DNA from 3 places in the Stenotrophomonas sp. YJH_SMC_131 genome. Region 2 is predicted to be linked to each of the others. Evidence: predicted binding sites of a transcription regulator. Region 2 holds the regulator's gene; each other region holds the start of a gene.
The links. Region 2 encodes HrcA, which represses chaperone genes, less so after heat shock. Its sites were predicted from a motif close to TTNGCACTCNNNNNNNNNGAGTGCNAA; they were not measured.

Region 1: the regulator HrcA is predicted to act here: its motif matches at 5,883-5,909, upstream of rpoH (RNA polymerase sigma factor RpoH).
Region 3: the regulator HrcA is predicted to act here: its motif matches at 7,453-7,479, upstream of AC5P56_RS01975 (co-chaperone GroES).

What each region holds. Positions count from the first base shown of each region.
Region 1 is NZ_JCAFRJ010000001.1:468,158-478,528, forward strand. It holds gene AC5P56_RS02135 (bifunctional alpha/beta hydrolase/class I SAM-dependent methyltransferase) at 1-1,072, opposite strand, end outside; gene AC5P56_RS02140 (CDP-alcohol phosphatidyltransferase family protein) at 1,107-1,724, opposite strand; gene purH (bifunctional phosphoribosylaminoimidazolecarboxamide formyltransferase/IMP cyclohydrolase) at 1,933-3,516, shown strand; gene purD (phosphoribosylamine--glycine ligase) at 3,578-4,861, shown strand; gene rpoH (RNA polymerase sigma factor RpoH) at 4,996-5,871, opposite strand; gene ung (uracil-DNA glycosylase) at 6,150-6,863, opposite strand; gene AC5P56_RS02165 (response regulator) at 6,860-7,702, opposite strand; gene ftsX (permease-like cell division protein FtsX) at 7,710-8,657, opposite strand; gene ftsE (cell division ATP-binding protein FtsE) at 8,661-9,347, opposite strand; gene rhlB (ATP-dependent RNA helicase RhlB) at 9,526-10,371, opposite strand, start outside.
Region 2 is NZ_JCAFRJ010000005.1:121,888-132,258, forward strand. It holds gene AC5P56_RS12150 (outer membrane protein assembly factor BamE) at 19-411, opposite strand; gene fur (ferric iron uptake transcriptional regulator) at 515-931, shown strand; gene AC5P56_RS12160 (SGNH/GDSL hydrolase family protein) at 995-2,302, opposite strand; gene AC5P56_RS12165 (LysR family transcriptional regulator) at 2,400-3,317, shown strand; gene recN (DNA repair protein RecN) at 3,428-5,089, opposite strand; gene hrcA (heat-inducible transcriptional repressor HrcA) at 5,205-6,269, shown strand; gene grpE (nucleotide exchange factor GrpE) at 6,333-6,848, shown strand; gene dnaK (molecular chaperone DnaK) at 7,031-8,953, shown strand; gene dnaJ (molecular chaperone DnaJ) at 9,108-10,232, shown strand; gene AC5P56_RS12195 (AraC family transcriptional regulator) at 10,293-10,371, opposite strand, start outside.
Region 3 is NZ_JCAFRJ010000001.1:429,890-440,260, forward strand. It holds gene AC5P56_RS01940 (MarR family winged helix-turn-helix transcriptional regulator) at 1-171, opposite strand, end outside; gene AC5P56_RS01945 (sensor histidine kinase) at 244-1,542, opposite strand; gene AC5P56_RS01950 (response regulator transcription factor) at 1,575-2,282, opposite strand; gene AC5P56_RS01955 (retropepsin-like aspartic protease) at 2,389-3,318, shown strand; gene AC5P56_RS01960 (serine hydrolase domain-containing protein) at 3,386-4,549, shown strand; gene AC5P56_RS01965 (DUF6445 family protein) at 4,642-5,253, opposite strand; gene groL (chaperonin GroEL) at 5,388-7,037, opposite strand; gene AC5P56_RS01975 (co-chaperone GroES) at 7,119-7,406, opposite strand; gene AC5P56_RS01980 (endonuclease) at 7,718-9,508, shown strand; gene cutA (divalent-cation tolerance protein CutA) at 9,577-9,915, shown strand; gene AC5P56_RS01990 (protein-disulfide reductase DsbD family protein) at 9,912-10,371, shown strand, end outside.

The DNA of each region.
Region 1 (10,371 bases), on a different contig from region 2:
CATTCCGGTAGATGTAGTCCAGCGTGCTACCGGAATCGAAACCGGTCTGCAGGCCCAGCGCGATGCCTTCGGACAGCGTGCCGCCGAAGCGCAGGCCGCCACGTACCACGCGCCAGCGCAGGTCGGCCAGGCTGTTGCGTTCCGGTGGCCAGGCCAGTATCTCCGACTCTTCGAAGGTCGGCCCATGGCGGTGCGCGTCGCGCCGTGACAGCTCGCGCAACGGTTCGGCGAAACGCGCCTGGATGAAGCTGCGGATGCGCGCCAGTGCCGGTGCCCGATCGCGCTCGCCCAGCGTGTCGTGGAAGAAGCCCGGCAGGTGCACCCGCTCCTTGATCGGGCTGGACAGGCGCTCATAGAAGCGATCCTGCGGGCCACGGTGCACCACGAAATCCGAGCCGGACACCAGCAGCTGCACCGGCACGCTGATCGCCTGCGCATCGGCCACGATGCGGTCGGCCGCTTCGTACAGGCCCAGCAGCACGCGCACCGAGATCGGCCGGGTGATCAGCGGATCGGTACGGTAGCTTTCCACCCGCGCCGGGTCATGGGTCAGCCACTGCGGCTTGACGTAGCTGTTGACGAAGAAGTTGCCGCGCAGCTTCTGCATCAAGGCCAGGCCCGGCCGCGCGAACGGCACGTACAGCTTCACCTTGAACGCCGGTGAAGCCATCACCAGCGCACGCAGGCGTGGCGCGTAATCGTGCACCCAGGTCGCGGCGACCACCGCCCCTACGCTCTGCGCGATCACCACGATGTCTTCCACCGCAATGCCGTGCTCGGCGCCGATGTGGGCGATGAAGCTGTCCAGGTCGCGCACCAGCGCCGGGAAGCCCGGTGCATCGCCACGCGCACCCGGCGAACGGCCATTGCCGCGCGCATCCCAGGCGAAAAAGGCGGTGTCGGGCAGGTCCAGCTCATCGACCAGGTGGGTGACGCGCCCGGAGTGCTCGTGGCCGCGGTGCAGCAGCACGATGGCCCGGGTGGCCGGGGTTGCGGTGGTGCCCGCCCAGTACCGGTAGAACAGCGGTACCTGGTCGAAGCTGTGGAATTCCCGTTCCTGCGCCTGACGCATGCAATCTCCTGATTGTCTTTTTGTATCTGCTTGATTAATTCGACGAAACCGCCGTTTCCCGCAGTCCGCGACGGACGCGGTTGATCATGGTCAGCATGCACAGCACCGCCATGGCCGCAGCCACGCCAGTGACCGTCATCGCGCCAACCCACTCAAACGCCAGCAGCAGACCCAGCACGCCGACGACGAAGGCGCGGTCACTCTTGCCCATCGGGCCGTCATAGCGGCGGCTGGCACCGACCATCAGCCCCAGCACCCCGGCGTACTCGCTCAGCGCCGCCGTCCAGGCCACCAGCCACAGCACTTCCGGGCGCACGCCCGGCACGCTGAGCAGGCTCAGGTACAGCGCCGCGTCGGCGATCACATCGCACAGCTCGTTCAGATAGGCGCCCAGCCGCGACTGCTGGCCGAACTCGCGGGCCAACATGCCGTCCACGGCGTTGAGCGCCATGCGCAGCAGCATCCACAGCGGCAGCAGCAGGTACAGCAGGGGCCGGGCCGGCGCGCAGCACCAGACGGCGGCAGCGACCAGCAGCGAGACCACGGCCGCGGTCACGGTCACCGCATTGGCGGTGATCCCCATGCGGTACAGACCGCGTACGGCCGGACGCAACAGGTCCTGAAAACGTCCTTTCAATGCATAGATCGACACGATCCGAACCCGCTGATCCTTGGCAGTTCCGGCACAGCCTACCCGATTGGAGCAGCGCGCCCCATCGAATTGCTTGCGGACCGCCCCCGGCCAGGCTGTGCTGAAGGCGGCCACAGGCCGTGGGTGCGGGTCGATTTTCCCCGCCGGCGCCCGCCACCGGCCCCCACCGCCTACAATATCGGCCCCGCTCCGCTGCCGATTCTGTCCCATGACTGCTGATCTGTTGCCCGTCCGCCGGGCCCTCCTCTCCGTTTCCGACAAGACCGGCCTGGTCGAGCTGGCCACTGCGCTGGCGGCACGCGGCGTGGAGCTGTTGTCCACCGGCGGCACCGCCAAGGCGATCCGCGATGCGGGCCTGGCCGTGAAGGACGTGGCCGAGGTCACCGGCTTCCCGGAAATGATGGACGGCCGGGTCAAGACCCTGCACCCGATGGTGCACGGCGGCCTGCTGGGCCGCTCCGGCCTGGATGACGCAGTGATGGCCGAGCACGGTATCGGTGCCATCGACCTGCTGGTGCTGAACCTGTACCCGTTCGAATCGGTCACCGCCCAGGCCGACTGCACCCTGGCCGACGCGGTCGAGAACATCGACATCGGCGGCCCGGCCATGCTGCGCTCGGCGGCCAAGAACTTCGCCCGCGTGGCGGTGGCCACCGATCCGTCGCAGTACGCCGAGCTGCTGGCCTCGCTGGAGGCCAACAACGGCCAGCTGACGGCGGCCACCCGCTTCGCATTCTCGGTGGCCGCGTTCAACCGCGTCGCCCAGTACGATGCGGCGATCAGCAACTACCTGTCGGCGGTCACCGCCACTGACGCCGCCGTGCCGGCCCGTGCCGAGTACCCGGCGCAGATGAACTCCACCTTCGTGAAGGTGATGGACCTGCGCTATGGCGAGAACCCGCACCAGAGCGGCGCGTTCTACCGCGACCTGTACCCGGTGCCGGGCACGCTGGCCACCTTCCAGCAGCTGCAGGGCAAGGAGCTGAGCTACAACAACCTGGCCGACGCCGATGCGGCGTGGGAATGCGTGCGCCAGTTCGATGCGCCGGCCTGCGTCATCGTCAAGCACGCCAACCCGTGCGGCGTGGCCGTCGGTGCCGGCAACGGCGATGCCTACGAGCTGGCCTACGCCACCGACCCGACCAGCGCCTTCGGCGGCATCATCGCCTTCAACAAGCCGCTGGATGCCGCCACCGCCAAGGTGATCCTCGACCGCCAGTTCGTCGAAGTGCTGATCGCCCCGGACTACGAGCCGGCCGCGCTGGAGTACGCGCAGAAGAAGGCCAACGTGCGCGTACTGCGCATCCCGCACGGCGACGGCCTGAACAACTTCGACAGCAAGCGCGTCGGCTCGGGCCTGCTGCTGCAGTCCTCGGACAACCGCGGCATGACCCGCGACGAACTGAAGGTGGTCAGCAGGCTGGCGCCGACCGACAAGCAGTTCACCGACCTGCTGTTTGCCTGGAAGGTCGCCAAGTTCGTGAAGTCCAACGCGATCGTCTATGCCAAGGACAACCGCACCATCGGTGTCGGTGCCGGCCAGATGAGCCGCGTGTACTCGGCCCGCATCGCCGGCATCAAGGCCGCCGATGCGAACCTGGTGGTCGAGGGCTCGGTGATGGCCTCCGACGCTTTCTTCCCGTTCCGCGATGGCATCGATGCCGCTGCAGCCGCCGGCATCAAGGCGGTCATCCAGCCGGGCGGTTCGATGCGCGATGCCGAAGTGATCGCCGCCGCCGACGAACATGGCCTGGCCATGGTGTTCACCGGCGTGCGCCACTTCCGCCACTGATCCGCATCACCAAGCCGGGCCCTGCCCGGCTTTTCTCTTCCGTACCCGAGAACCCTGTCCCATGAAGATCCTCGTCATCGGCTCTGGCGGCCGCGAACACGCCCTGGCATGGAAGCTGGCCCAGTCCTCCCGTGTCACCGAAGTGATCGTGGCGCCCGGCAACGCCGGTACCGCCAGCGAAGACACGTGCCGCAACGTGGCAGTCAAGGTGACCGATATCGACGGCCTGCTGGCGTTGGCCCAGGCCGAAGGCGTAGCGCTGACCGTGGTCGGCCCGGAAGTACCGCTGGTGGCCGGCGTGGTCGACCGCTTCCGCGCCGCCGGCCTGCGCATCTTCGGGCCAACCGCCGCCGCCGCGCAGCTGGAAGGCAGCAAGGCCTACGCCAAGGACTTCCTGGCGCGCCACAACATCCCCACCGCGTACTACGCCGTGCACAGCGACGTGGACGCCGCGCTGGCGTATGTGCGCGAGAAGGGCGCACCGATCGTGGTCAAGGCCGATGGCCTGGCCGCCGGCAAGGGCGTGATCGTGGCGATGAGCCTGACCGAGGCCGAGGACGCGGTGCGTGACATGCTGTCCGGCAACGCGTTTGGCGATGCCGGTGCGCGCGTGGTCATCGAGGAATTCCTCGACGGTGAGGAAGCCAGCTTCATTTCGATGGTGGACGGCGTGCATGCGCTGCCGATGGCCACCTCGCAGGACCACAAGCGCGTCGGCGACGGCGACACCGGCCCGAATACCGGCGGCATGGGCGCCTATTCGCCGGCCCCGGTGGTGACGCCGGAGGTGCATGCACGGGTGATGCGCGAGGTGGTGAACCCCACCGTGCAGGGCATGATCGCCGACGGCATCCCGTTCACCGGTTTCCTCTACGCCGGCCTGATGATCGATGCCAGCGGCGCACCGAAGGTGATCGAATTCAACGTGCGCTTTGGCGACCCGGAAACCCAGCCAGTGATGCTGCGCCTGCAGTCGGACCTGGTCGAGCTGGTGGAAGCGGCTATCGATGGCCGCCTGGATGAGGTCGAAGCGCAGTGGGACGCGCGCCCGTCGCTGGGCGTGGTGCTGGCGGCCAGGCCGTACCCGGAAGCGCCGATCACCGGTGACGTGATTTCCGGCCTGGACGACGTGCCGGCCAGTGCCAAGGTGTTCCATGCCGGTACGGCATTGGATGCGCAGGGCCACGTGGTCAGTGCGGGCGGTCGCGTGCTGTGCGTGGCCGCACTGGGCGACAGCGTGCGCGACGCGCAGGCCAATGCCTATGCCGGCGTGGCCAAGGTGAGCTGGGCCAACGCGTTCCACCGCAACGACATTGGCTGGCGCGCGATCGCACGCGAAGAGTGACGACCGCGCCGCAGCCACGCAGGGCGTGGCTCTACTGACATTGGTAGATCCACGCCATGCATGGATGAGAACGCCACCGAAAAGAAAAGGCCCGGCAATGCCGGGCCTTTTCATTGCTTCAACACCGTCCCGCCTTACGCGGTGAACAGCGCCTTCATCTTCTTCAGCGCGTTCGCTTCAACCTGGCGGATGCGCTCGGCCGACACGCCGTACTCGTCGGCCAGTTCCTGCAGCGTCACCTTGCTGTCCGCGTCCAGCCAGCGGCGGCGGATGATGTCGCGCGAACGCGCATCCAGTTCCGCCAGGCCTTCGCGCAGCAACTGCATCTGGTTGTCTTCGCTGTCGGCACGTTCGTAGGCCATCGACGGGTCTTCGTCGTCGGCGACCAGGAACGCGGCCGGCGACGGCGGCGCGTGCTCGTTGTCCTCGTCGGTCGGCGCATCGAACCCGATATCGCGACCCGACAGGCGCGACTCCATTTCCATGACCTCGCGCTCGGACACGTTCAGGTCCTTGGCCACCGCGCTCACTTCCGCCGCGTTCATCCAGCCCAGGCGCGTCTTCGACTTGCGCAGGTTGAAGAACAGCTTGCGCTGCGCCTTGGTGGTGGCGACCTTCACGATGCGCCAGTTCTTCAGGATGAACTCGTGCATCTCGGCACGGATCCAGTGCACCGCGAAGGAGACCAGGCGCACGCCCATGTCCGGGTCGAAGCGCTTGACCGCCTTCATCAGGCCGATGTTGCCTTCCTGGATCAGGTCGCCCAGGGCAAGGCCGTAGCCGTTGTAGCCGCGGGCGACGTGCACCACGAAGCGCAGGTGCGAATGCACCAGCTCGCGGGCAGCGTCCAGATCGTTGCCGTCGCGGAAGCGACGGGCCAGGTCCTGTTCGTCATCGACCGACAGCACCGGGATCTGGTGCACGGCACCGATGTAGGCGTCCAGCGAACCGAGCGCACTGGGAATCGGGAGATTGTTTGCCACAAGGGCAGTAGAGGTGTTCTGGCTCATAGGCACCCATCTTAGCAGTCCGGGATTTGGACTGCTAAAGGAGGAAAAAGTTCCAGCATCCCATTGATGCAACACTGGTCCCAAACAGAGCCCTACCGTAGCGCGATTTGATGACAGTGGCGAGCATGCTTTTCGGGATTCACAATCCCTTGGAATTCAAGCAATTACCTGCCGTAAAGCGGCCGATTCCGGTCAAGCGGAGCTGAACGGGCCGTTCTGAAGGCCCATTCAGGCCCGGGAACGTTGCCCGGTGTTCAGGCCCAGCGGCCCGCCGGCCCTCAGAGTGCCGAGCGCGGCGGCAGCGACCAGTCGATCGGGGCCTGGCCGCGGCGCTGCAGGTACTCGTTGGCCATCGAGAAATGACGACAGCCGAGGAAGCCCCGATGGGCCGAAAGCGGCGACGGATGCGGCGACTTCAGCACGCGATGGCGGCGGGTGTCGATCACCTTGCCCTTCTGCTGCGCATAGGCGCCCCAGAGCATGAACACCAGCCCTTCGCGCTCGCGGTTGAGCACATCCACCACGTGGTCGGTGAAGCCTTCCCAGCCACGACCCTGGTGCGCACCGGCCTTGCCCTCTTCCACCGTCAGTACCGCATTGAGCAGCAGCACGCCACGCTGCGCCCACGGAATCAGGCAGCCGTGGTCCGGACGCGGGATACCGAGATCGCTCTCGATCTCCTTGTAGATGTTCAGCAGCGACGGCGGCACCGGCACGCCCGGCGGCACCGAGAAACTCAGGCCATGTGCCTGGCCGCGACCGTGGTACGGGTCCTGCCCGAGGATCACCACCTTCACCTGCTCGAACGGCGTGGCGTCGAACGCGGCGAAGATCTGCGGGCCGGGCGGGAACACCGCCGCGCCACTGGCCTTGCGCTGGCGCAGGAAGCTGGACAGCTCGCGCATCTGCGGCTGCAACAGGTAATCGCCGACATGCTGCTTCCAGCTCGGTTCCAGCTGGATCGTCGGGGTGTCGGCTACTTCATCCATCATCGCAACAGAGGTCCATCGTTCAATCGGGCCAGCCTCAGCTGGAACAGCACCTTGGTGACCAGCAGCCGTTCTTCGATCGGCTTGAGCACCAGGTCGTTGGCACCGGACTGCAGCAGCCCGGTCTGGTTGTGCGGGTTGCCATCGCCGGTCATCACCAGCACCGGCAGGCGGCGCTTGCCGTAGCCGAAATCCACGCGCACGCGCTGCACCACGTCGCGACCGCTCAGTTCGCCCTTCAGGGTGACGTCGGTCAGCACCAGGTCGATGCGGTGGCGACTGCGGCCCAGCGACTCGGCGGTGAGCAGGGTGAACGCTTCTTCGGCGCTGACCACGTGCAGCACGTTCAACTGCTGGCGTTCCAGCATGCGCTTGGTGGCCTCGGCCACCACGCGGCTGTCCTCGATATAGAGGATGGTGGCGCCGGGGATGGTCTGCGGCTGCACGTAGCCGCGGATGAAGGTCGCCAGTGCTTCATGGCCGAGCGATTTGTCGAAATAGTCGGTGACGTACTCGGTGAAGCGGCGCTGCTCCAGGTGCTGCTGGGCATCGCCGGAGACCACGATCACCGGCACATAGGCCTGGCCGGCCGCTTCGCGCACCATCCGCGCCAGCGCCAGGCCGTCGCCATCGCGCAGGGTCAGCGAGGTCGTCACCAGGTCCACCGGCCCCTGTGCCAGCGCCTGCTGTGCGTCCTCGATGCTGTCGCAGCCGATCACCTCCACGCCCGGCAGGTCACGCTGCAGGACGTCGGCGATCAGCTTGCGCACCAGCTTCGAGCCATCGACCACCATCACCCGCGTCGCGGGCCCTTCAAGGTGTTTCAGCGCTTGCGGTTGCATGCCGGTCTCAGGTGTCGGTCGGGCGGGTCTGGCGGAGGAAGTGGCCGGTGACCAGCCAGGCGCCCAGCCAACCCAGCAGCAGCGTGCCGAGCAGGACCAGGCCGCCGTGCAGCAGGTCCAGGCCGTGCAGCACGAACGGGCTGCCGTAGCTGCGCGAGAGTTCGGCCAGCGGCATGCGCAGGGCGGCACCCGCAGCGCCGATCAGGGCCAGCGCCACCGCGCCGGCGCCCAGCCCGTACCACGCGCCCAGGTACAGGAACGGGCGGCGGATGAAGCCATCGCTGGCGCCGAGCAGCTGCAGCACGCCGATCTCTTCGCGGCGGGCCTGGATGTCCAGGCGCACCGTGTTGCCGACCACCAGCGCGGCACCTGCGCCGAGCAGGACCGACAGCACCTGCACCAGCCGCGCACCGAAGGCAAGCCAGGCATCCAGTCGCTGGCGCCACAGCGCGTCGTGCTGCACCAGATCGGCCTCGGGCAGGCTTTCCAGCGCGCGCGCCAGGCGTGCGTCGTCCTTGCCCTGGCCGGGAGTGATCACCAGCAGCGAAGGCAGCGGATTGTCGTTGAGTGCGTCGATCGCCTCACCCAGGCCGGCATCGCGCAGTTCCTGCAGGCCCTGCTCGGGCGTGCGCACGTTCACTTCGGCCACGTCGTCGCGGTCGCGCAGCTGGCCGGCCATGCGCAGCGCGCCGGGTGCATCGACGTTGCCCTTCAGGAACACGTTGATGTCGCGCGACTGCTGCACGCTGCCGGCGAACTGCTTGAGGTTGTCCAGCGCGATCGACAGGCCCAGCGGCAGCGCCAGCGCCAGCGCCATGACCATCACCGTCAGCAGGGTCGCCCATGGCTTGCGGCAGGCGCGGCCCAGGCTGAACACCACGCTGTGCACGTGGTGCTGGAACCAGACGCCCACGCGCGAGGGGGCGGCGGCTTCGCTGTTTTCGTTCTTCGCCATCGGTTACTCCGCCAGGTCCTGCGGCGAGATGTCATCCACCAGCCGGCCATGGTCGAGGATCAGCACGCGCTTGCGCATGCGGCGCAGCAGCGGCAGGTCGTGGCTGACCACCAGCACGCTGGTGCCGCGCGAGGGCAGCTCGGCGAACAGGGCCATGATCTCCGCCGCCAGGGTCGGGTCGAGGTTGCCGGTCGGCTCATCGGCCACCAGCAGCTTGGGCTCGCCGACGATGGCGCGGGCGATGCCCACGCGCTGCTGCTCGCCGGCCGACAGCTGCGAGGGCAGCGCCTTCTCGCGATGGCCCAGGCCCATCCGCTCCAGCACCGAGCGCACGCGCTTGCTGATGTCGCCACGGCGGGTGCCGCGCAGGATCAGCGGCAGCGCCACGTTCTCGGCGATCGAGCGGTCCATCAGCAGCCGGTGGTCCTGGTAGACCGCGCCCACCGCGCGTCGGTGGCGGGGCACGTCGCCGCCGCGCACCTTCAGCAGGTTGCGCTCGTCGAACACCACCGCGCCGCGGCTGGGCCGCTCGTCGAGGTGGATCAACTTGAGCAGGGTGCTCTTGCCCGCACCGGAATGGCCGGTGACGAACAGCATCTCGCCCGGCGCGACCTCGAAGCTGACATCGATCAGCGCCTCGTGGCCACCGGCGTACTGTTTGCTGACATTGTCGAAGCGCAGGACACTCATGCCCCGATTATGCAGGAGCGGCGCGACCTCGTGGAGACGGTCGCGCGATAGGTAGTGCCGGCCGCTGGCCGGCAGCTGTGTGGGTTGCCTGCCAGGGTGGGTGCCGACCGTTGGTCGGCACACCGGTCAAGGTCACCCGACCAACGGTCGGGGGCTACCTGCTGATCGGCAGCGCCGATCAGCTGCCCGACAGCATCCGGCGGATCTTGCGGCCGATGCGGGTCAGGAACGAATCGCCGCTGTCGGCCGCCGTGCGCACCGGCTTGGCCACCACCTGCACCGGGGTCACCGGGCTGGCGCCGTTGCCGGCGTTGGCCTGCACGCCCTCGCCACCCTCGACCGGACGGCCGTGGCGACGACGACGGCGCTTGCGCGGCTTGCGCTCGCCATCCACGGCACCTTCCGGCGCGCCCTCGGCGCGGGGCGGGCGCGGCGGACGCGGAGCCTGGGCGACAGCGGCTTCAGCACCTTCGGCCGGGGCAGCTGCAACCTGCTCGCCTTCCACGCGCGGCTTGCGCGGGCCACGCGAACGGCGCTCGCCGCTGCGCTCACCGTCGCGACGCTCGCCACGGCCACCGCCGGAGCGGCCCCCACTGCGACCACCACCACGGCGCTCTTCTTCAGCGGCGCGGGCTTCGCGCGCTTCACGGAAGATCTGGCCGACGCTCTCGTTCTCCTCACCTTCCTCGCCAGCAGCCGGGGCCGGACGTTCCGGGCGCGGCAGCGGCGTCAACAGTTCCTTGGTGACCGGCTCGGACGGGATCTTCTGCTCGATGTAGGCCTCGATGTCCGGCAGGCCCATCGCGTAGCGTTCGCAGGCGAAGCTGATCGCATCACCCTCTTCGCCCAGGCGCGCGGTACGACCGATGCGGTGCACGTAGTCTTCGGCGTCGAACGGCAGGTCGTAGTTGTAGACGTACTTGATGCCGTCGATGTGCAGGCCACGCGCGGCCACGTCGGTGGCCACCAGGATTTCCAGCTGGCCCTTCTGGAAGCGGTTGAGCAGGCTCTCACGCTTCTTCTG
Region 2 (10,371 bases):
CCTGCGGAGGGGCAGGCCTCAGCGGCCCTTCTTCTTCTTGTCCTTCGGCAGGTTGCGGCCGAACTGGCGCACCGTCTGCTGGGCCAGGGCCTTGTCGTTGCCCGGGAAGTAGTCGCCTTCCCAGCGGGTCACGGCGTCATTCTCGAAGAACACCACGAAGTTCTTCACTTCGGTGCGGCCGAGGCGGTTCACGCGCTGGCTGGAGGTGTAGTCCCAGCGCTGGGCGTGGAACGGGTCGGGGATGGACGGGGTGCCCAGCAGCGCGGTGACCTGCTGCTTGCTCTGCCCGACCTGGAGCTTGGCCACGGCATCTTCCCGGATCAGGTTGCCCTGATAGATGGGTTGCTTGTAGATGATGCCGCACCCGGTGGTGGACAGGGCGACGGCGGCGACCAACAGGAGATTGCGCATCGGGACTGGCGGTTGGGGAAATCAAACCGATGATACACTCCCGGCGTGCCACCGCGACCCAATCCGAGGCAGCTGGCGCTAAATCGCCAATGAACGGAGACCTATGGAAACCCACGACCTGCGTAAAGTCGGCCTGAAGGTGACCCATCCGCGGATGCGGATCCTTGCGCTGCTCGAACAGCGCAATGCCCAGCACCACCAGCACCACATGACCGCCGAGGACATCTACCGCCAGCTGCTCGAGCATGGCGACGAGATCGGCCTGGCGACGGTCTACCGGGTGCTGACCCAGTTCGAGGCCGCCGGCCTCGTGCTCAAGCACAATTTCGAGGGTGGCCAGGCCGTTTACGAGCTGGACCGTGGTGGCCACCACGACCATATGGTCGACGTGGACAGCGGCAAGATCATCGAATTCGAAAGCCATGAGATCGAGGAGCTGCAGCGCAAGATCGCGGCCGATCACGGCTATGAGCTGGAAGAACACTCGCTGGTGCTCTACGTGCGCAAGAAGCGCAAGTAGGCCGTTCCGGCCAGCCGCTAGCGACGAAACCCCGGGCTTGCCCGGGGTTTTTCGTTGCCGGGGTCAGGGCCCTTTCCCTCCAGGAAAGGGGGCCGGCCCCGGGCGCTCTGCGGGGTCGGATCCCTTTGCGCCAGCAAAGGGCTCTGACCCCTTGCAACCGAGCAGGATCTCCAGGTCCACCGCCTCGGCCATCGCCCGGTTGCCGGCATCCCCCGGGTGGAGGTGGTCGCCGGAGTCGTAGGCGGCGGCCATCCGTGACGGATCGGCCGGGTCGCGTAGCGCCGCGTCCAGGTCGATCACCGCGTCGAACGGGCTGTTGCTGCGCAGCCATGCATTGAGCTGTTGGCGCAGGGCCTCCTTGTCCGGGTGGTAGTAGTCGTCCAGCGGCGTGCAGGGCAGGGCGCCCGCGAACGGCATCAGGGTGGCGCCGAATATGCGTAGACCCCGCCGGTGGGCCTGTTCGGCCAGGGCACGATAGCCGGCCTGCAGCTCGGGCAGGCTGGGCCGGGGCTGCGCGCGGGCGAAGGCAGTACCGGGCCAGCTGATGTCGTTGATGCCGATCAGCACGATGACGCTGGCGACGCCGGGCTGATCCAGTGCATCGCGCTGGAAGCGGGCCAGGGCGGACTTTCCCATGCCGTCGCTCAGCAGCCGATTGCCGGAAATGCCCGCGTTGACCACCGCGACGCCGCGCGGTGCCAGACGCGCGGCCAGATGGTCGGTCCAGCGCTGGTCCTGGTCGAGGCTGGCGGTGGCGCCGTCGGTGATCGAGTCGCCAATCACCACCACGCTACGCGCACTGGCGGCGGCCTCGACCTCGATCCCGGTGAGGAACAGGCGTGCGGTAGTGGAACTGGCACCCTGCAGGTCGCGCGCCCGGGCCTGATTGCCGCCGGCGATCCAGCTGGTCTGGCGGCCGTCCCAATGGAACGCCTGCACCGGCGTCGGCCCCGGCACGAAGACGCTGACCTGCAGCGCCTGGTGGTCTTCCGTGGCCACCGCCAGCGGATCGCTCAGCCGTTCCTGACCGGCACCGATCAACACCCCGGGCTGGCCGTCGAAGCTGAGCGGTTGCGGGGTGGCGCCCGCGCCCGCGGCCACGCTGGCCGCCCCGATCCGCAGCGACTGGGTGCCGTAGGCATTGCTCAGCCGCACCCGCAGCCGGGACCCGCCCAGGCTGATGCGCGCGGTCTGGCGGAAGGTCTGGTCCTGCAGCGTGGCCGGAACCAGGGTCGGGAACAGGAAATCCGCGTCCCAGACCGGTTGCGGGCTGGCCTGCCAGCTGGCGACCCAGTGCGGGGCGGATGCGGCACTGGCGACGCCGGACAGGGCGAGCAGGGCGGTGGCGGTGAGCTGGCTCAAGCGGTTCATCGGGCAATCCAGGTGGGAGGGAACGCCATGGTGATTCCGGGGTCATCTGTGAACTAGACTGAGTATGGACAATCATCTGTGAACTGGATTCATCGCCATGGCGCGACCCGACATCAACCGATCCGGCGAACTGGAAGTGTTCGTGCGGGTGATCGAGACCGGTGGCTTCTCCGCCGCCGCACGCACCCTGGACATGACGCCGTCAGCAGTGAGCAAGCTGGTGGCCCGGCTGGAGCAGCGGCTGGGTACGCGCCTGCTGCAACGCTCCACCCGCCAGCTGCAGCTGACCCCGGAAGGCTGCGCGTTCTACGAGCGCGGCCTGCGCGTGCTGGCCGACCTGGAGGAGGCCGAGCGCTGTGCCAGTGCCCATGCCGAGCCGCGCGGACGGCTGCGGGTAAACTCCAACGTGCCGTTCGGCCAGCATTTCCTGCTGCCGCTGCTGCCGGCATTCCTCGAACGCAACCCGCAGGTAGGCGTGGACCTGACCCTCAATGACGAGGTGATCGACCTGCTTGAGCAGCGCACCGACGTGGCGGTGCGGGCCGGTCCACTGAAGAGCTCCAGCCTGGTGGCGCGGCGGCTGGGTGCGACGCGGATGATGATCGTGGCTGCACCGGCCTACGCGCAGCGGCACGGGCTGCCACGCACTGCCGAGGAGCTGCAGTCGCACAACCGGCTGGATATCGGCCATGCGCGCGCGATGCAGGGCTGGCCGTTGCTGCAGGACGGGCGCGAACGCATGCTGCTGCCCAGTGGCAACGCGCGCGCCAGCAACGGCGATGCGCTGCGCCAGCTGGTGCTGGGTGGGCTGGGCATGGCGCGGCTGGCAGCATTCCAGGTGCAGCAGGACATTGCCGCCGGGCGCTTGCTGCCGGTGCTGGAGGACGCCAATCCCGGTGACCTGGAAGAGGTGCACGCGGTGTTCCTGGGGCAGGGCGGCTACCTGCCGCTGCGGGTGCGCGCGTTTCTTGATTTCCTGGTGGAGAACGTCGATCTGACGCAGCCACAGGGGTAGTGCCGGCCGCTGGCCGGCAACCTCATGATCTTCATCCACCCGCATCGGGGTGCCGGCCAGCGGCCGGCACTACCGTGCGGAAGCCGAGCCAATGCTCGGCTCGGCCGGCGTTACACCTGCAGCAGCTTGCGTGCGGCGGCGCGCGCTTCCTTGCTCACTTCCACGCCGCCGAGCATGCGCGCCAGTTCTTCCTCGCGCGCCTTGCTGTCCAGCTTTTCCACTGCGCTCTGGGTCATGCCTTCCACCGGGGCCTTGCTGACCCGGTAATGGGCATGGCCCTTGGAGGCGACCTGCGGCAGGTGGGTCACGCACAGCACCTGGCGCTTCTCGCCAAGGGCGCGCAGCTTCTGGCCGACGATGTCCGCCACCGCGCCACCGATGCCGGAGTCGACTTCGTCGAACACCATGGTCGGCACTGCATCCAGGTCCAGCGCGGCCACTTCGATGGCCAGCGAGATGCGCGACAGTTCGCCACCCGAGGCCACCTTGCGCAGGGCACGCGGTGGCTGCCCGGCATTGGCCGCCACCAGGAATTCCACGCGCTCGGCACCCTGCGGGTCGGGCTTGCCGGCGTCCTGCGGTTCCAGCTCGATCAGGAACTGGCCGCCGCCCATGCCCAGCTCGGCGATGATGCCGGTGGTGGTGGCCGACAGCTCGGCAGCGGCGGCGCGGCGGCTGGCGGTCAGCAGCCCGGCCTGCACGCGCCAGGCCGCAGCGGCCTTGTCGATCTCGCCGGCGAGGCGCTGCAGGCGTTCGTCAGCCCCACGCAGCTGTTCCACTTCGGCGTGCATGCGCTCGCGCTGCGCGCCCAGTTCGTCCATCGGCACGCGGTGTTTGCGGGCCAGGTCGTGCAGGCGGCCGAGGCGACGCTCGTTCTCCTCGAACTGTTCCGGGTCGGCGTCGAGGTCGTCATGCACGCGGTCCAGCAGCGACAGGGCTTCGTGCAGCTGGATCGAGGCGTTCTCGATCAGCCCGTCCACCTCGCCCAGGCGCGGGTCGTGCTCGATCAGGCGCGACAGCTCGTGGCGCACCTGCTGCAGCAGGTCCAGCGCGGAACTGCCGTCGTCGCCGTTGAGCTGGTTGCTGGCCGCCTGGCAGGCACTCAGCAGGGCGCTGGCGTGGGCCTGGCGACGGTGGCTGGCACCGAGTGCGGCAATCGATTCGGGTTCCAGATCCTCGCGGTCCAGTTCGCGCAGCTGGTGCTCCAGGAAGCCGATCCGGTCACTGACGTCGCCCTGCTGCGACAGCGCCAGTGATTCATCGACCAGGGCCTGCCAGGCCGCAGCGGCGCGGCGCACCTGGCGGCGCTCGTCCTCGTTGCCGGCATAGGCATCCAGCAGGGCCAGCTGTGATGGGCGTGCCAGCAGGGCCTGCTGCTCGTGCTGGCCGTGGATCTCCACCAGCAGCGAGGCCAGGTCGGCCAGCTGGGCCAGGGTCACCGGGCGGCCGTTGATCCAGGCCCGCGAGCCGCCATCGGCACGGATCACGCGGCGCAGCTGGCACTGCTCCTCGTCGTCCAGCTCGTTGTCGGCCAGCCACTGGCGCGCGGCCTGCAGCTGGTCCAGCGCGAACTCGGCCGACAGCTCGGCGCGCGCGGCGCCGTGGCGGACCACGCCGCTGTCGGCGCGCAGGCCGGACAGGAAGCCCAGCGCGTCGACCATCAGTGACTTGCCGGCGCCGGTCTCGCCTGAAACCACGGTCATGCCTGGCCCGAACTCCAGTTCGGTGGCGCGGACGACGGCGAAATCCTTGATCGAAAGATGTCTGAGCATGGGTAAGGGGGTGTCAGCAGCCGCGCAACGCTAGCACGCGGGCGCGGGAGGTCCAATGACTTGCCAAGGTGATCCGCCGCCATTATCTAGTGTCCGTGTCTCACAGGTTGATTCCATGCACGGTTCTCCCGACCAGCTTGCCCCGCGTGCGCGCCATCTGCTGCGCACGCTGATCGCGCGTTACATCCAGGACGGTGAGCCGGTCGGCTCGCAGACGCTGGCGCGCGTGGCCGGGCTGGAGGTCAGTCCGGCCACCATCCGCAACATCCTGGGTGACCTGGAAGACCTGGGGCTGCTGGCCTCGCCGCACACCTCGGCCGGGCGCGTCCCGACCGCACATGGCTACCGGGTGTTCGTCGACAGCCTGCTGCAGATGCAGCCGCCGGGCGAAGGCGAGCTGGCCCGGCTGCGCCAGGAACTGGCCAGCGGCGGCAGCACCCAGGCCCTGCTTGGCAGCGCCTCGGAGCTGCTGTCGGCGATGAGCCACTTCGTCGGCGTGGTCAGCGCCCCGCGGCGCGAGCAGTTCGCGTTCCGCCAGATCGATTTCGTGGCGCTGGACGGGCGCCGGGTGCTGGCGATCCTGGTGTTCGCCGACAACGAGGTGCAGAACCGGGTCATCGAGACCCGCCAGGAGTTCGCGCCGGGCCAGCTGGAACAGGTCGCCAACTACCTCAACGCGCATTTCGCCGGCCTGCCGATGGCCGAGATCCGCACCCGCCTGCTGCTGGAACTGCGTGATGCCCGTTCGGAGCTGGAGCAGCTGCTGGCGCACAGCATCGAGCTGGCCGAGCAGGCCCTGCAGCCGGCGGCCGATGACATGCTGGTGGCCGGGCAGACCCGCCTGATGGGGGTGCAGGACCTGTCCGACCTGGAGCGGCTGCGCGAGCTGTTCGAGCTGTTCTCCAGCAAGCGCGAGATCCTGCAGCTGCTGGAGCGCACCATCCAGGCCCCGGGGGTGCGCATCTTCATCGGTGAGGAGACCGGGATGATGCCGCTGCAGGGCGTCTCGCTGGTCACTGCCCCTTACACGGCCAATGGCCAGGTGCTGGGCGTGCTGGGCGTGATCGGCCCCAAGCGGATGGCCTACGACCGGATGATCCCGCTGGTCCAGGCCACTGCCGATGTACTCGGCGCGGCGTTTTCGCCAGCCGGGCGCACTCCCGGAACATCCGACGCTTGAAACGCAGCATCCCGCCCACACTAGGGTGGGTGGAGGCGGAGACTGACCGCCAGGGACCCAGACATGAACCACGAACATCCAGATATCGAATCCCAGCAGACTGCCGCCGATGCGGCCGCCGCCGCCGGCGTCAACGACGAAGTGGAGCGCCTGCGCGCCGAGGTCGAGCAGATCAAGGCCGATGCGCTGCGTGAGCGCGCCGACCTCGAGAACCAGCGCAAGCGCGTTGCCCGTGACATCGAGCAGGCCCGCAAGTTCGCCAACGAGAAGCTGCTGGGCGAGCTGCTGCCGGTGTTCGACAGCCTGGATGCCGGCTTGAAGGCGGCCGGCGATGACCCGCATCCGCTGCGCGAGGGCCTGGAGCTGACCTACAAGCAGCTGCTGAAGGTTGCCGCCGACAACGGCCTGGTCCTGCTGGACCCGATCGGCCAGCCGTTCAACCCGGAACACCACCAGGCCATCAGCCAGGTGCCGGCCCCAGACGCCGCCCCGGGCAGCGTGGTGACCGTGTTCCAGAAGGGTTACCTGCTCAACGAGCGCCTGCTGCGGCCGGCGCTGGTGGTGGTGGCCGCCGACTGACCCCTCCAGGGCCGGAAGGCGGGAATGTCCCGTCACCCGGCCCGACGCTGAACGCGCCGGGCGACCGGAAACACAGCGTTCGGGAGATGGCTTGAATGTTCCACGAGCCTCCCCCACATCGTATTCATCCACCGGCCGAACGGCTGGACTGACCCCAACAAGCATCCTCAGGAGTCTCCCCCATGGGCAAGATCATTGGTATCGACCTCGGCACCACCAACTCGTGCGTGGCGATCATGGACGGCGGCAAGGCCCGCGTCATCGAGAATTCGGAAGGCGATCGCACCACCCCGTCGATCGTCGCCTACACCAAGGACGGCGAAGTCCTGGTGGGCGCCTCGGCCAAGCGCCAGGCCGTCACCAACCCGAAGAACACCTTCTACGCGGTGAAGCGCCTGATCGGCCGCAAGTTCACCGACGCCGAAGTGCAGAAGGACATCGCCCACGTCCCGTACAGCATCCTGGCCCATGACAACGGCGATGCCTGGGTGGCCACCAGCGACGGCAAGAAGATGGCGCCGCAGGAAATCTCGGCCAAGGTGCTGGAAAAGATGAAGAAGACCGCCGAGGACTTCCTCGGTGAGAAGGTCACCGAAGCGGTCATCACCGTGCCGGCCTACTTCAACGACAGCCAGCGCCAGGCGACCAAGGACGCCGGCCGCATCGCCGGCCTGGACGTCAAGCGCATCATCAACGAGCCGACCGCGGCCGCGCTGGCGTATGGCCTGGACAAGGGCGACAACAAGGATCGCAAGATCGTGGTGTACGACCTGGGCGGCGGCACCTTCGACGTCTCGGTGATCGAGATCGCCAACGTTGACGGCGAGAAGCAGTTCGAAGTGCTGGCCACCAACGGCGACACCTTCCTGGGCGGCGAAGACTTCGACAACCGCGTCATCGAGTACCTGGTTGAAGAATTCAACAAGGATCAGGGCATCGACCTGCGCAAGGATCCGCTGGCCCTGCAGCGCCTGAAGGACGCTGCCGAGCGCGCCAAGATCGAGCTGTCCAGCGCCCAGCAGACCGAAGTGAACCTGCCGTACGTCACCGCTGACGCCTCGGGTCCGAAGCACCTGAACATCAAGCTGACCCGCGCCAAGCTGGAAGCGCTGGTGGAAGACCTGATCAAGAAGTCGATCGAGCCGTGCCGCGTCGCCCTGAACGATGCCGGCCTGCGTTCGAGCGACATCAGCGAAGTGATCCTGGTCGGTGGCCAGACCCGCATGCCGAAGGTGCAGCAGGCGGTGACCGAGTTCTTCGGCAAGGAACCGCGCAAGGACGTCAACCCGGACGAAGCCGTGGCACTGGGCGCTGCGATCCAGGGCGGCGTGCTGGGCGGCGACGTCAAGGACGTGCTGCTGCTGGACGTGACCCCGCTGTCGCTGGGTATCGAAACCATGGGCGGCGTGTTCACCAAGATCATCGAGAAGAACACCACCATCCCGACCAAGGCCTCGCAGGTGTTCTCCACCGCCGAGGACAACCAGTCGGCCGTGACCGTGCACGTGCTGCAGGGTGAGCGCGAGCAGGCCCGCTTCAACAAGTCGCTGGCCAAGTTCGACCTGTCCGGCATCGAGCCGGCCCCGCGTGGCCTGCCGCAGGTGGAAGTGTCCTTCGACATCGACGCCAACGGCATCCTGCACGTGTCGGCAAAGGACAAGAAGACCAACAAGGAACAGAAGGTCGAGATCAAGGCCGGTTCGGGCCTGTCCGAGGAAGAGATCGCACGCATGGTCGCCGACGCGGAAGCCAACCGCGAAGAAGACAAGAAGTTCCAGGAGCTGGTGCAGGCCCGCAACCAGGCCGATGCCCTGATCCACGGCACCCGCAGTGCCATCACCGAGCACGGCAGCAAGGTCGGCGGCGATGTCATCGGCAAGGTCGAGGCGGCCCTGGCCGACCTGGAAACCGCGATGAAGGGTGACGACAAGGCACAGATCGAAGCCAAGTCGAAGGTGCTGGAGGAAGCCGGCCAGTCGCTGTTCGCCGCTGCTTCGGCCGACCAGGGCGGTGCCCCGGGTGCCGACGCCGGCAACGCCGGCAAGGCGCAGGACGACGTGGTCGACGCCGAGTTCACCGAAGTCAAGGACGACAAGAAGTCCTGATCCGGACCGACACGGGACGCTGGCCATCAGCGTCCCGTTGTCGCATCAGGGTCCTGACCGCCCACCGGCGTGTCGGGGCGCCCGACGCAAGAGCGGACCTGGTTCCGCTCTTCCGCTTTGACGAATCCCGACTTTCCGGAACCAGATTCACCATATGAGCAAGCGCGATTACTACGAAGTGCTGGGCGTTGCCCGCACCGCCACCGACGACGAGCTGAAGAAGGCCTACCGTCGCTGTGCGATGAAGTTCCACCCGGACCGCAACCCGGGTGATGCGGCGGCCGAAGCCTCCTTCAAGGAGTGCAAGGAAGCCTACGAAGTGCTGTCCGATGGCAACAAGCGCCGCATGTACGACAGCCACGGCCACGCCGCGTTCGAGCACGGCATGGGCGGTGGTGGTCCGGGCGGCCCGGACATGAACGATATCTTCGGCGATATCTTCGGCAACATTTTTGGCGGGGGCGGCGGTGGGCCGCGCCAGGCCCGTCGCGGCGCCGACATCGGCTACGTGATGGAGCTGGACCTGGAAGAAGCGGTACGCGGCGTTGAGCGCCGCATCGAGATCCCGACCCTGGCCGAGTGCGGCGACTGCGATGGCAGTGGCTCCGAAGACGGCAAGGTCGAAACCTGCAATGTGTGCCATGGCCGCGGCCAGGTGCGCATCCAGCGCGGCATCTTCGCCATGCAGCAGGCCTGCCACAACTGCGGCGGCCGTGGCCAGATCATCGCCAAGCCCTGCAAGACCTGCCACGGCAACGGCCGTGTCGAGGAAGACAAGGTGCTGTCGGTGAAGGTGCCGGCGGGCGTCGATACCGGCGACCGCATCCGACTGCAGGGTGAAGGTGAGGCCGGTCCGGCCGGTACGCCGCCGGGTGACCTGTACGTGGAAGTGCGCGTGCGCGAGCATGCGATCTTCCAGCGCGATGGCGACGACCTGCACTGCGAAGTGCCGATCCGCATCTCGCAGGCAGCGCTGGGCGACACCGTACGCGTGGCGACCCTCGGCGGCGAAGCGGAAATCCGCATCCCGGCCGAGACCCAGACCGGCAAGCTGTTCCGCCTGCGCGGCAAGGGCGTGCGTTCGGTGCGCAGCCGCAGCGAGGGCGACCTGTACTGCCGCGTGGTGGTGGAGACCCCGGTCAACCTCACCAACGAACAGCGCAAGCTGCTGGAGCAGTTCGAAGCCACCTTTGTCGGCGAGGAAGCACGCAAGCATTCGCCGAAGTCGGCGACGTTCATGGATGGCGTGAAGGGCTTCTGGGACCGGATGACGTCCTGAGTTTTTCAACCGAAGCGTTGAGCGGTAGCGCCGGGCCATGCCCGGCGTTTTCGTTTGCGATCAGCGGAAAAACGCCGCGGGCGTCTGCCCCAGTTGGCGTTTGAACATGCTGGTGAACGCGCTGGGGCTGTCGTAGCCC
Region 3 (10,371 bases), on a different contig from region 2:
CACGACGAAGCGGCCCTCGCTGAGCCCATGCGGTGCCAGCCGCGCGGCGCAGTCGCGATCGATCGACGAGGACAACGAGAGCAGCTGGAAGCACAGGCGCAGTTGCGCGATGTTGGCGTGGCCGCGTCGCTGCGATTCCTCCAGAAGGGCCTGATGCTTGGCTTCGATCATCTCACGAACGCGATATGGTTAGGCGCCTAATCATATCACCGGATAGCCGCTACCTGTAAATCACAGCCGATATCAGGGGAGCTTTCCCAGCAGCAGGCGCGCGATCAGCCCGCCACCCTCGCGGTGCAGCAGCTGCAGTTCGCCTGCGTGACGCCTGGCCACGTTGGCGGCCATGGCCAGTCCCAGCCCGGTCCCACCGGTAGCGCGACTGCGCGAGCTTTCGCTGCGCTGGAACGGTTGCAGCAGGCGGACACGATCAGCTTCGGCGATGCCCGGCCCGCGATCCATCACATCCAGCTGCACCCCATGTCCCCACACGGCGACATGCAGCTCCACGGCGCCCGCGTAACGCTCGGCGTTGTCGATGAGATTGTCGACCGCGCGCCGGAGCAGCAGCGCATCGCCATGCCACGGCAGCGTATCCGGGCACTGAAGCGAAATGTCGACCCCGCGCAGCAGCGCCCCTTGCAGGCATTCCTGCAGCAGGGCAGCCAGATCCAGCGAGCGCATCTGCAAGGGCTGCAGCTCGCCGCGTGCATAGTCCAGCACCTGCTCGATCATCGCGTCCATGCGTTCGATGTCCGCCACCATCCGGGCGGCCTGTGGTGCGGGAGCGAACTCGGCGCGCAGGCGCAGGCCGGTCAGGGGCGTGCGCAGGTCATGCGCCACTGCCGCCAGCATATGGGTCATGTCCTGTGCCTGGACCCGCAGGCGTTCGCGACCGGTGCTGATCGCGGCGGCCAGCATCTGCACTTCGCGTGGGCCATCGTCGGGCAATGGCGACTCGGCCTGCAGGTCGACGCGTGCGCTCGCTTCGGCCAGGCGCCGCAGCGGGCGCCCCAACCGGATCGACGCCCACGCCGCCAACGGCGCCAGCAGGATCGCACCGCCCAACAGGGCGAGCATCACCTGGCGGCGCCAGGCCGCCAGGTCACTATGGTCGCTGCCGACCACCCGCCAGCGGCCGTCGGCCTGGCGCATCCCCAGTTCAAACGGCGGCCACTGCATCGCGGTCAGCAGCGCGGCCTGTGATTTCAGCACGCCAGCACGACCGGAGGCGTCCAGTACCGCGCCACCCTCGATGACCTGCACATCGGGCGCCCTGCCCTGCCCCGTCCATGCCAGGCGTACATCCTCGGCCGGCATGCCCATCTGCGCGGCCGCCAGCTGCGCGAGCCAGTCGCTGGCGCTACCTTGGGGGGGCGCGTCCTGCGTCGCCCTGCGCAATCCCAGTGACGCCGGCGCCTGTTCCCCACGCAGTACCTGCATCGCATGGTCCAGCCGCATCGGTGGCGGCGCGGGCCGGGGCATCCAACCCACCACTGCAACGCTGGCCAGGGTTGCCAGCAGCAGGCTGGCCAGCGCCAGCATCGCGATCCAGCGAGTGGTCGACCACCGGCTGCTCACAGCACCTGTACCTCAGCGTCGAAGCGATACCCTTCCCCGCGCAGTGTCTGCACGAGGGCTTCTGCCCCGGACGCGGCCTGCCCGAGCTTGCGGCGCAGGCGGCTGATCGCGAGGTCAATGGCACGGTCCACGCTGTCACTGGCTTCTCCGCGACTCAACTGCAGCAGCTGCTCACGCCCCAGCACCCGCCCGGGACGTTCGGCCAGCGCCAGCAACAGGGAAAACTCGCCACGACTCAGCACCAGCTCGGCACCGTCCGGTGCGAACAGGCGACGCTGGTCGGGCAGCAATCGCCAGCCATCAAACCGCAGTTCGCTGGCCACCTGCGTGCGCAGCTTGTCCTGACGGCGCAGCAGTGCGCGTACCCGCGCCAGCAGTTCACGCGGATCAAAGGGTTTGGCCAGGTAGTCGTCCGCGCCCATCTCCAGGCCGATCACGCGGTCCGGTGCAGCCCCCATCGCCGACAGCATCAGGATCGGGATCGCCCTCGCCTGCAGCCTGCGGCAGACCGACAGCCCATCCTCACCGGGCATCATCCAGTCGAGGATGATCAGGTCCGGTCGTTCGGCCTGCAGCAGCACGTCCAGTGCCGCCGCATCCGCCGCCAGGCGTACCTGGTAGCCGTGCAGCAGCAGGTGGTCGGCGATGGCGTCGCGGATGCTGGCATCGTCGTCGACGACGATGACACGGATGGGAGTACTCATTCGGACAGTATCCAGCACCTGTGTATCAGGACGGTATCAACGCCGATATTCCGGCGATACGCCGCCGTGCGCCAATGGTCACCCACGATCACTGCGGAGTCTTCCCTTGCGCCTCTTCCTGTTGCCCCTGTTCGCCGCTCCCTTGCCTGCGCTCGCCTCCAACGCCGCCGCGCACATCCTGCCGATGTGGATGCAGGGCGGTCATCCGGCGGTGGCCGTCTCGCTGGACGGGCGCGCCGAACCGCTGCGCTTCGTGGTCGACAGTGCCGCCGGGGCAACGCTGGTCGATGCCCGCGTCGTGCGGCGCTATGGCCTGGAGGATGCGGATGCAGAGGTATCACAGGCGCAAGGGGCGAGTGCAGCTTCGGCGCGGTTGCAGCGCATGCGCAGCACGTCCTGGCAGCTGGGCAGCTGGCAGCTGCAGGCCGAAGCCATGAACGTCGATCTGTCATCGTTGCCGAAGGATGATGATCCAGCCATCGACGGCTTGATCGGCAACGATCTGACCGGGCGCTGGGACACCCGTTGGGACTTCGGCCGCAATCAACTGGCGCTGTGGACACCCGGCGGATTGAACCTGGAAGGACCGGGTTGCCAGCCCAATGCGCTGCCCGGCCGCACTGGCGGCCTGCGCCAGTTCGGCTTCATCACGCTTGCACTGGGCGCGCCTGCGGTGGACGCCATCGCCGTGGTCGACACCGGTGCCGCACAGACCGTCCTCAACGCCGAAGCCGCCCGCGCACTGGGGCTGCGCACCGACGGCAGCGACGCGCGGGTGCGGGTGCGTGAAAAGGGCACCGAAGGCCTGGGCGGCGGCAAGCAGGCAACCTGGCTGTACACCCTGCCCGGCATGACCGGCGGCGGCTGGCAGCACCCGTCGATGGAGGTCCGCATCAGCGAACTGCCGGTGTTCAAGGCGATCGGCCTGGAGGGCCGGCCGGCGCTGATCCTCGGTGCCGATGCAATGCGCGGCGGCCAGGTGGACATCGGTGCCGGCGCGGCGCGGATCTGCCTGCGCCGGCCGCAGGCCGGCTGACATCTGGCGATGACGCCAGCGGCAGCCCGGCGTAGCATCACCGTGCGCCCCACCAGGAGTTCCACGCATGTGCCGTGCCACCCTGATGTTGCTGACGCTGCTCCCGCTGGCGGTACTGGCCGCGCCGCCACCCGTGCCCTCGCCCACTCGCATCGATGCCGAAGCACGGCGGCTGATGCAGGCGGCCCATGCGCGCGGGATGGCGCTGGCGGTGATCGATGACGGCAAGGTGGTGCATGTGGCCGCCTACGGTGAACGCAACGCCGCAGGCGAGCCGCTGCGCACCGACACCGTGATGTATGCCGCATCGCTCACCAAGATGGCCTTCGGCCACCTGGTCGCACAGCTGGCGCAGGACGGGGTGATCGATCTGGATGCCAGCATCGCCACAGCTCTGGACGTGCCGCTGCCAGACTACCCGCCCGAACCGAAAAAGTACGCCGACTACAGCGTGCTGGCGAGTGATGCACGCTGGCGCCGGCTCACGCCCCGAAAGCTGCTGAATCACGCCAGCGGCTTTGCCAACTTCGGCTTTCTCGAACCGGATGGCCGGTTGAAGTTCCACTTCGAGCCCGGCAGCCGCTACGGCTATTCCGGCGAGGGCCTGATCCTGCTGCAGTTCGTGATCGAACGTGGGCGACTGGGCGAGGATGTGGGTGCGTTGATGCAGCAGCGCGTGTTCGATCGCTTCGGCATGGCGCGCACCAGCATGTCGTGGCGCGCGGATTTCGCCGGCAACCTGGCCGATGGCTGGACCGTCGAAGGCAATACAGAGCCGCACGATCAACGCAGCCGTGTGCGGGCGGCAGGATCGATGGATACCACCATCACCGACATGGCCCACTTCGCCGCCGGTTATGTGCGCGGCGATGGGCTGTCTGCGGCAATGCGCAGGGAACTGGTGCGGCCGCAGCTGCCGATCACCACCGCCAGCCAGTTCCCAACGCTGCAGCCGGAGCTGCCCGTTGCGCAGCAGCACCGGGATCTGGCCGCGGGCCTGGGCGTGGTGACCTTCCGTGGCCCCCAGGGTGCAGGCTTCTACAAGGGCGGCCACGACGATGCGGTCGGCAACACCCTGGTGTGCATCGAGCGGCACAAACGCTGCGTGGTGATCCTGGGCAACGATGTACGGGCCGAGGCCACCTTCCCGGCACTGGTGGCGTTCGTGCTGGGTGATACCGGCGTGCCATGGCAGTGGGAATACGGCGCGGCGAAGGCCTTCGTCGAATGAAGGCGCGATGATCCCTGGGCGGGGAGTGCGGAGGGATGGGAGCAACCATGCATGGCGTGTGGATCCACCTCACGCGTGGATGCCTGCTCCGCTCAGCGCGCCTGCTCGAAGAACATCAGGTACACCAGCCGGCCATTCTCCGGGCGGTCGCCGAACGCTGGCCCGGCGGTATGCCAGAACCAGGGCCGCAGCAGCACCAGCCGGTTGAAACGCATCGGGATGCGCATGGTCATTTCCCACTGGCTGTCGTCGTTGCTGTCGCGCTCGATGATGTCACGATGCATGTCGCCGCCGTTGGCATAGCCCAATGCGGCCAGCTCCGCTGCATCCAGGGCCATGCGCTCGGTGCCGGTACGGCGGTGGCGGAAGAACTCGGTGCCGCCCTCGCAGTGCTCCGGTGCACTCAGGTAGAGGATGCCCGACCAGTGCGAGTGATCGGCGTGCACCTTGGCGCGGCCGGTGTCACCGGCCAGGGTAAGGCGGAACTTGCCATGCGACTGCAGTGGGTTGACCGGCCGCAGCGGTTCGTTGACCAGCCGCGAGACCGCGCCGGACAGCCCATCCAGTTCCAGCCGCTGCTGCGAATTGCGGCCGGGGAATGCACCCTCCTGCACCGGATAGGTCAGGCCCAGCGCCGCCTGGCGCAGCCCCTGCGCATCGGCAGGAGAAAGGAAGTCGTCGACGACGATGAAGGAGGTAGGCATGGCCACCGAGCGTAGCGATGCGCTGCTGCGGCGGCAACCGGGCAACGAAAAACCCCGCCTTGCGGCGGGGTTCTTCCTTGCATCGGGAGGGCGTGCCGACCAGGGTCGGCAACGACCGCCCGGGGGACGTGGACTTAGAAGTCCATGCCGCCCATGCCACCCATGCCGCCCATGCCACCGGCGCCACCCATGGCCGGCTCGTCCTTCTTCGGAGCTTCGGCAACCATGGCTTCGGTGGTGATCATCAGGCCAGCGATCGAGGCGGCGTTCTGCAGCGCCGAACGGGTCACCTTGGTCGGGTCCAGGATGCCGAACTGCAGCATGTCGCCGAACTCGCCGGTGGCGGCGTTGTAACCGAAGCTGCCGGTGCCTTCCTTGACCTTGTTGATGATGACCGACGGCTCGTCACCGGCGTTGGCCACGATCTCGCGCAGCGGGGCTTCCATCGCGCGCAGGGCGATCTGGATGCCGTGGTTCTGGTCTTCGTTGGCGCCCTTCAGGCCGGCCAGCGCGGTGATCGCGCGGACTAGGGCAACGCCGCCGCCCGGAACCACGCCTTCTTCAACGGCCGCACGGGTCGCGTGCAGGGCGTCGTCGACGCGATCCTTCTTTTCCTTCATTTCGATTTCGGTCGAGGCGCCGACCTTGATCACGGCAACACCGCCGGCCAGCTTGGCCACGCGTTCCTGCAGCTTCTCGCGGTCGTAATCCGAGGAGGTGTCCTGGATCTGGGTCTTGATCTGCGCCACGCGTGCATCAACGTTGGCCTTGTCGCCGACGCCGTCGATGATGGTGGTGTTCTCCTTGGAGACCTGCACCTTCTTGGCGCGGCCCAGGTCCTTGATGGTGGCCTTCTCCAGCGACAGGCCGACTTCTTCGGAGATCACGGTGCCGCCGGTCAGCACGGCCATGTCTTCCAGCATCGCCTTGCGACGGTCGCCGAAGCCCGGGGCCTTGACGGCCACGACCTTGACGATGCCACGGATGGTGTTGACCACCAGGGTGGCCAGCGCTTCGCCTTCAACTTCCTCGGCCACGATCAGCAGCGGCTTGCCGGCCTTGGCGACGCCTTCCAGCACCGGCAGCAGGTCACGGACGTTGGAGATCTTCTTGTCGTGCAGCAGGATGAACGGGTCATCCAGGTCAGCGGTCTGCGACTGCTGGTTGTTGATGAAGTACGGCGACAGGTAGCCGCGGTCGAACTGCATGCCCTTGACCACGTCCAGCTCGTTGTCCAGGCCCGAGCCTTCTTCAACGGTGATGACGCCTTCCTTGCCGACTTCCTTCATCGCGTCAGCGATGATCTGGCCGATCGACTCGTCCGAGTTGGCCGAGATGGTACCGACCTGGGCGATCGCCTTGTCGTCGGCGGTCGGCTTGGAGATGTTCTTCAGCTCGGCGACGGCGGCCGAGACGGCCTTGTCGATACCGCGCTTGAGGTCCATCGGGTTCATGCCGGCGGCAACGGCCTTGGCGCCTTCGCGGATCAGGGCCTGGGCCAGCACGGTGGCGGTGGTGGTGCCGTCGCCGGCATCGTCGTTGGTGCGCGAAGCAACTTCCTTCACCATCTGCGCGCCCATGTTCTCGAACTTGTCAGCCAGTTCGATCTCCTTGGCGACGGAGACGCCGTCCTTGGTGATGGTCGGCGCGCCGAAGCTCTTTTCCAGCACGACGTTGCGGCCCTTCGGGCCCAGGGTGGCCTTGACGGCATTGGCGAGAACGTTGACGCCGCGCACCATGCGCGAACGGGCGTCTTCACCGAAACGAATATCCTTGGCAGCCATTGCATTTACCTCATTGGTAGCGCCGGACGATGCCCGGCGGCTGGGAGTTTGGGATCAGGTTGAAACAGGTCGCGCCGGGGCTCAGCCGATGACGGCGAGCACGTCGTCTTCGCGCAGGACCTTGTATTCGACGCCTTCGCTCTTGTACGAGCTGCCGGCGTACTGGCCGTAGATGACCTTGTCGCCGACCTTCAGCGACGGCGCGCGCACGTTGCCGTTGTCCAGCGGCTTGCCGGGGCCGACGGCCACGACCTCACCCTTGGTGGACTTTTCCTTGGCCGAGTCGGGGATGACGATGCCACCGGCGGAGATTTCGTCGGCTTCGATCGGCTTGACCACAACGCGGTCGTGCAGCGGCTTGATGCTCATAGGAGACCTCTTAAGTGATTGATTGGTCTAAAAAAGTCCGGCGATGTTAGCACTCACCCCAGGCGAGTGCCAGAACCGCACGTGAAGAAACCCGACAACGTCGGGAGCAGGGCAGAGATGGAGCCCCGCCGCCCCCTTTCAAGGGCGGAATGAAAAAATTTTTCCGCCCGCGCGCCTCGGCCAAGGCGTCGGGCTTGGACAATTTCGGTGACAAGCGTCGCACTGTCAGATATCTGACGTTCATTTACGACAAAGTGTCACTGGATCGGCCTTAGGCTCGGTCAGGCATTCCCAATCACAAGGAGTAGTCGATGCGATTGCTGTCCCCGCTTGCCGCCGCCTGCCTGCTGGCACTGGCCGCCGCGCCGGCCCAGGCCGAGGTTTTCATCAACGAACTGCACTACGACGACAGCACCGCCGCCGGTGACGTCGGCGAAGCCATCGAAGTGGTCGCCACCGCCGGCGAGGACCTGTCCGGCTACCGCCTCTACCTCTACAACGGCAGCAATCCTTCGGCGGCCGCGGTCTACGCCAACAACCCGGTCCCGGCCGGCACCGCCGCCGGCTGCGGCAGCGCGACCATCGCCGTGGTCAACTACCCGACCAACGGCATCCAGAACGGCCCCAACGACGGCATCGCCCTGGTCGATGCCAGCGGCAAGGTGGTCCAGTTCCTCAGCTACGAGGGCGCCATCACCGCCTCCGGTGGCCCTGCCGCCGGCATGACCAGCCAGAACATCCCGGTGGCCGAGACCAACAGCACGGCCGCGGGCACCTCGCTGCAGCTGACCGGCAGCGGCAGCCAGTACACCCACTTCACCTGGGCCGAGTCGGCCAGGCAGACCTTCGGCAGCTGCAACAACGGCCAGACCTTCAGTGGCGGCGGAACCCCGGGCCCGAACACACCGCCGTCGGTCTCCACCACCACCCCGGCGCAGGGCAGCAGCACCTTCCCGGCCGCCGCCGACCTGGAAGTGGTGTTCAGCGAGACGGTGAACCTGGCCAGTGGCGCCTTCGCCCTGAGCTGCGGCACCTCCGGCAGCGTGCCGTTGACCTTCCCGGCCAGCGGCCGCAGCGTGAAGCTGTCCACCAACACTGCGCTGGTGGCCGGTGAGGCCTGCCGCTTCGACATCCGCGCCGCGCGCATCACCGACCTGCAGGGCGCGCACCCGGCCGCCGACAGCCGCATCGCCTTCACCGTGGCCAGCACCGGCGGCAATCCGGACCCGGGCAACCCGGGCGTGCCGGCCGGCTATTACTCCAAGGTCAACACCAGCAGCCCCAGCCAGCTGCGCTGCTCGCTGCATGCCACCATCAAGGGCCACACCGCCTACCCTTACAGCGGCTCGGGCACCAGTACCTGGACCATTCTGGAAATCGCCGACGAGGATCCGAACAATTCCGGCAGGATCCTCGATGCATATCGCAACCACAGCTACGCCAAGGTGACCGATCGCGCCGGCAGTGGCAGTGGCCTGAAGTACAACCGCGAGCACACCTGGCCGAACTCGCTGGGCTTTGCCACCACCACCGGTGACAAGGGCCTGCCGTACGCGCCGTATACCGACACCCACATGCTGTACCTGACCGACGCGCAGTGGAACGCCGACCGTGGCAACAAGCCGTTCGGCAAGTGCGACGCCAACTGCGGCGAGCGCGCCACCGAGGCCAACAACGGCCAGGGCGGCGGCAGCGGCGGCTATCCGGGCAACTCCAACTGGGTGCGCACGCCGGACGGCAACACCGGCACCTTCGAGGTGTGGGGCAAGCGCAAGGGCGACATGGCGCGTGCGGTGATGTACATGGCGATCCGTTACGAGGGCGGCAAGGATGCGGCCACCGGCCAGTCCGAGCCGGACCTGGAGCTGACCGACGACCGCAGCAAAATCGTCAAGACCAGCAGTTCGCCGGCCTACATGGGCCTGCTGTCCACGCTGATCGACTGGCACCTGTCCGATCCGCCGGATGATGCCGAGCGTGCGCGCAATGACGTGATCTACAGCTTCCAGGGCAACCGCAACCCGTTCATCGACCACCCCGAGTGGGCAACCCCGGCCCTGTTCACCTCGGCCAAGCCGGCCACCTGCCAGCTGGCCAACTGACCGCGCAACGCAGCGGTCCACTGCCGCCGCCCGGCCCTGACCCGGCGGCGGCCCTATACTCGGCGGTCATGTCGACCGTCGATCCCGTCCTGCTGCTGTTGACCACCTGCCCGGACCGGGCCAGTGCCGAGCGCATCGCGCACGCGCTGGTCGGCGAGCGCCTGGCGGCATGCGTGACCCGCCTCGATGGCGCGCAGTCGACCTACCGCTGGCAGGGGGAGGTGACCACCGACGCCGAACTGCAGCTGCTGGTGAAAACCACCGCGAGCCGCGTCGATGACGCAATTGCCCGGATCGTCGCACTGCATCCGTATGAACTCCCGGAGTGCATCGCGGTCGAAACCCGGGCCGGCCTGCCGGCGTATCTGGACTGGATCCGGGCACAGACCCGGGAGGACACTGATTGAAGACTCTGTTTGCGCGCGGCGCCGCCTTGTGCGCCCTGTTGTGGCTCTCGCTGCCGGCCTTCGCGCTGGATGAGAAGGACCTGCTGCCGGTGGACCAGGCGTTCGCGCTGACCGCCAGTGCCCCCGAACGGGGCCAGGTGCAACTGCAGTTCAAGATCGCACCGGGCTATTACCTTTATCGCCACCGCACCAGCGTCAAGGCCGACCCGGCCTTCAATGCCGGCGCGCTGCAGATGCCCAAGGGCGACAAGCACCACGACGATTTCTTCGGCGAAGTCGAGACCTATCGCGAGCGCCTGCAGGCCACCCTGCCCGGCACGCCGTCCGAGGCTGCCGGCACCATCAGCCTGGAAGTGCGTTACCAGGGCTGCGCCGATGCCGGTGTCTGCTACCCGCCGCAGAAGCGCGTGGTGCAGGTCACCCTGCCGGGCGCCGGTGCGGCGGCGGCGGTGCCTG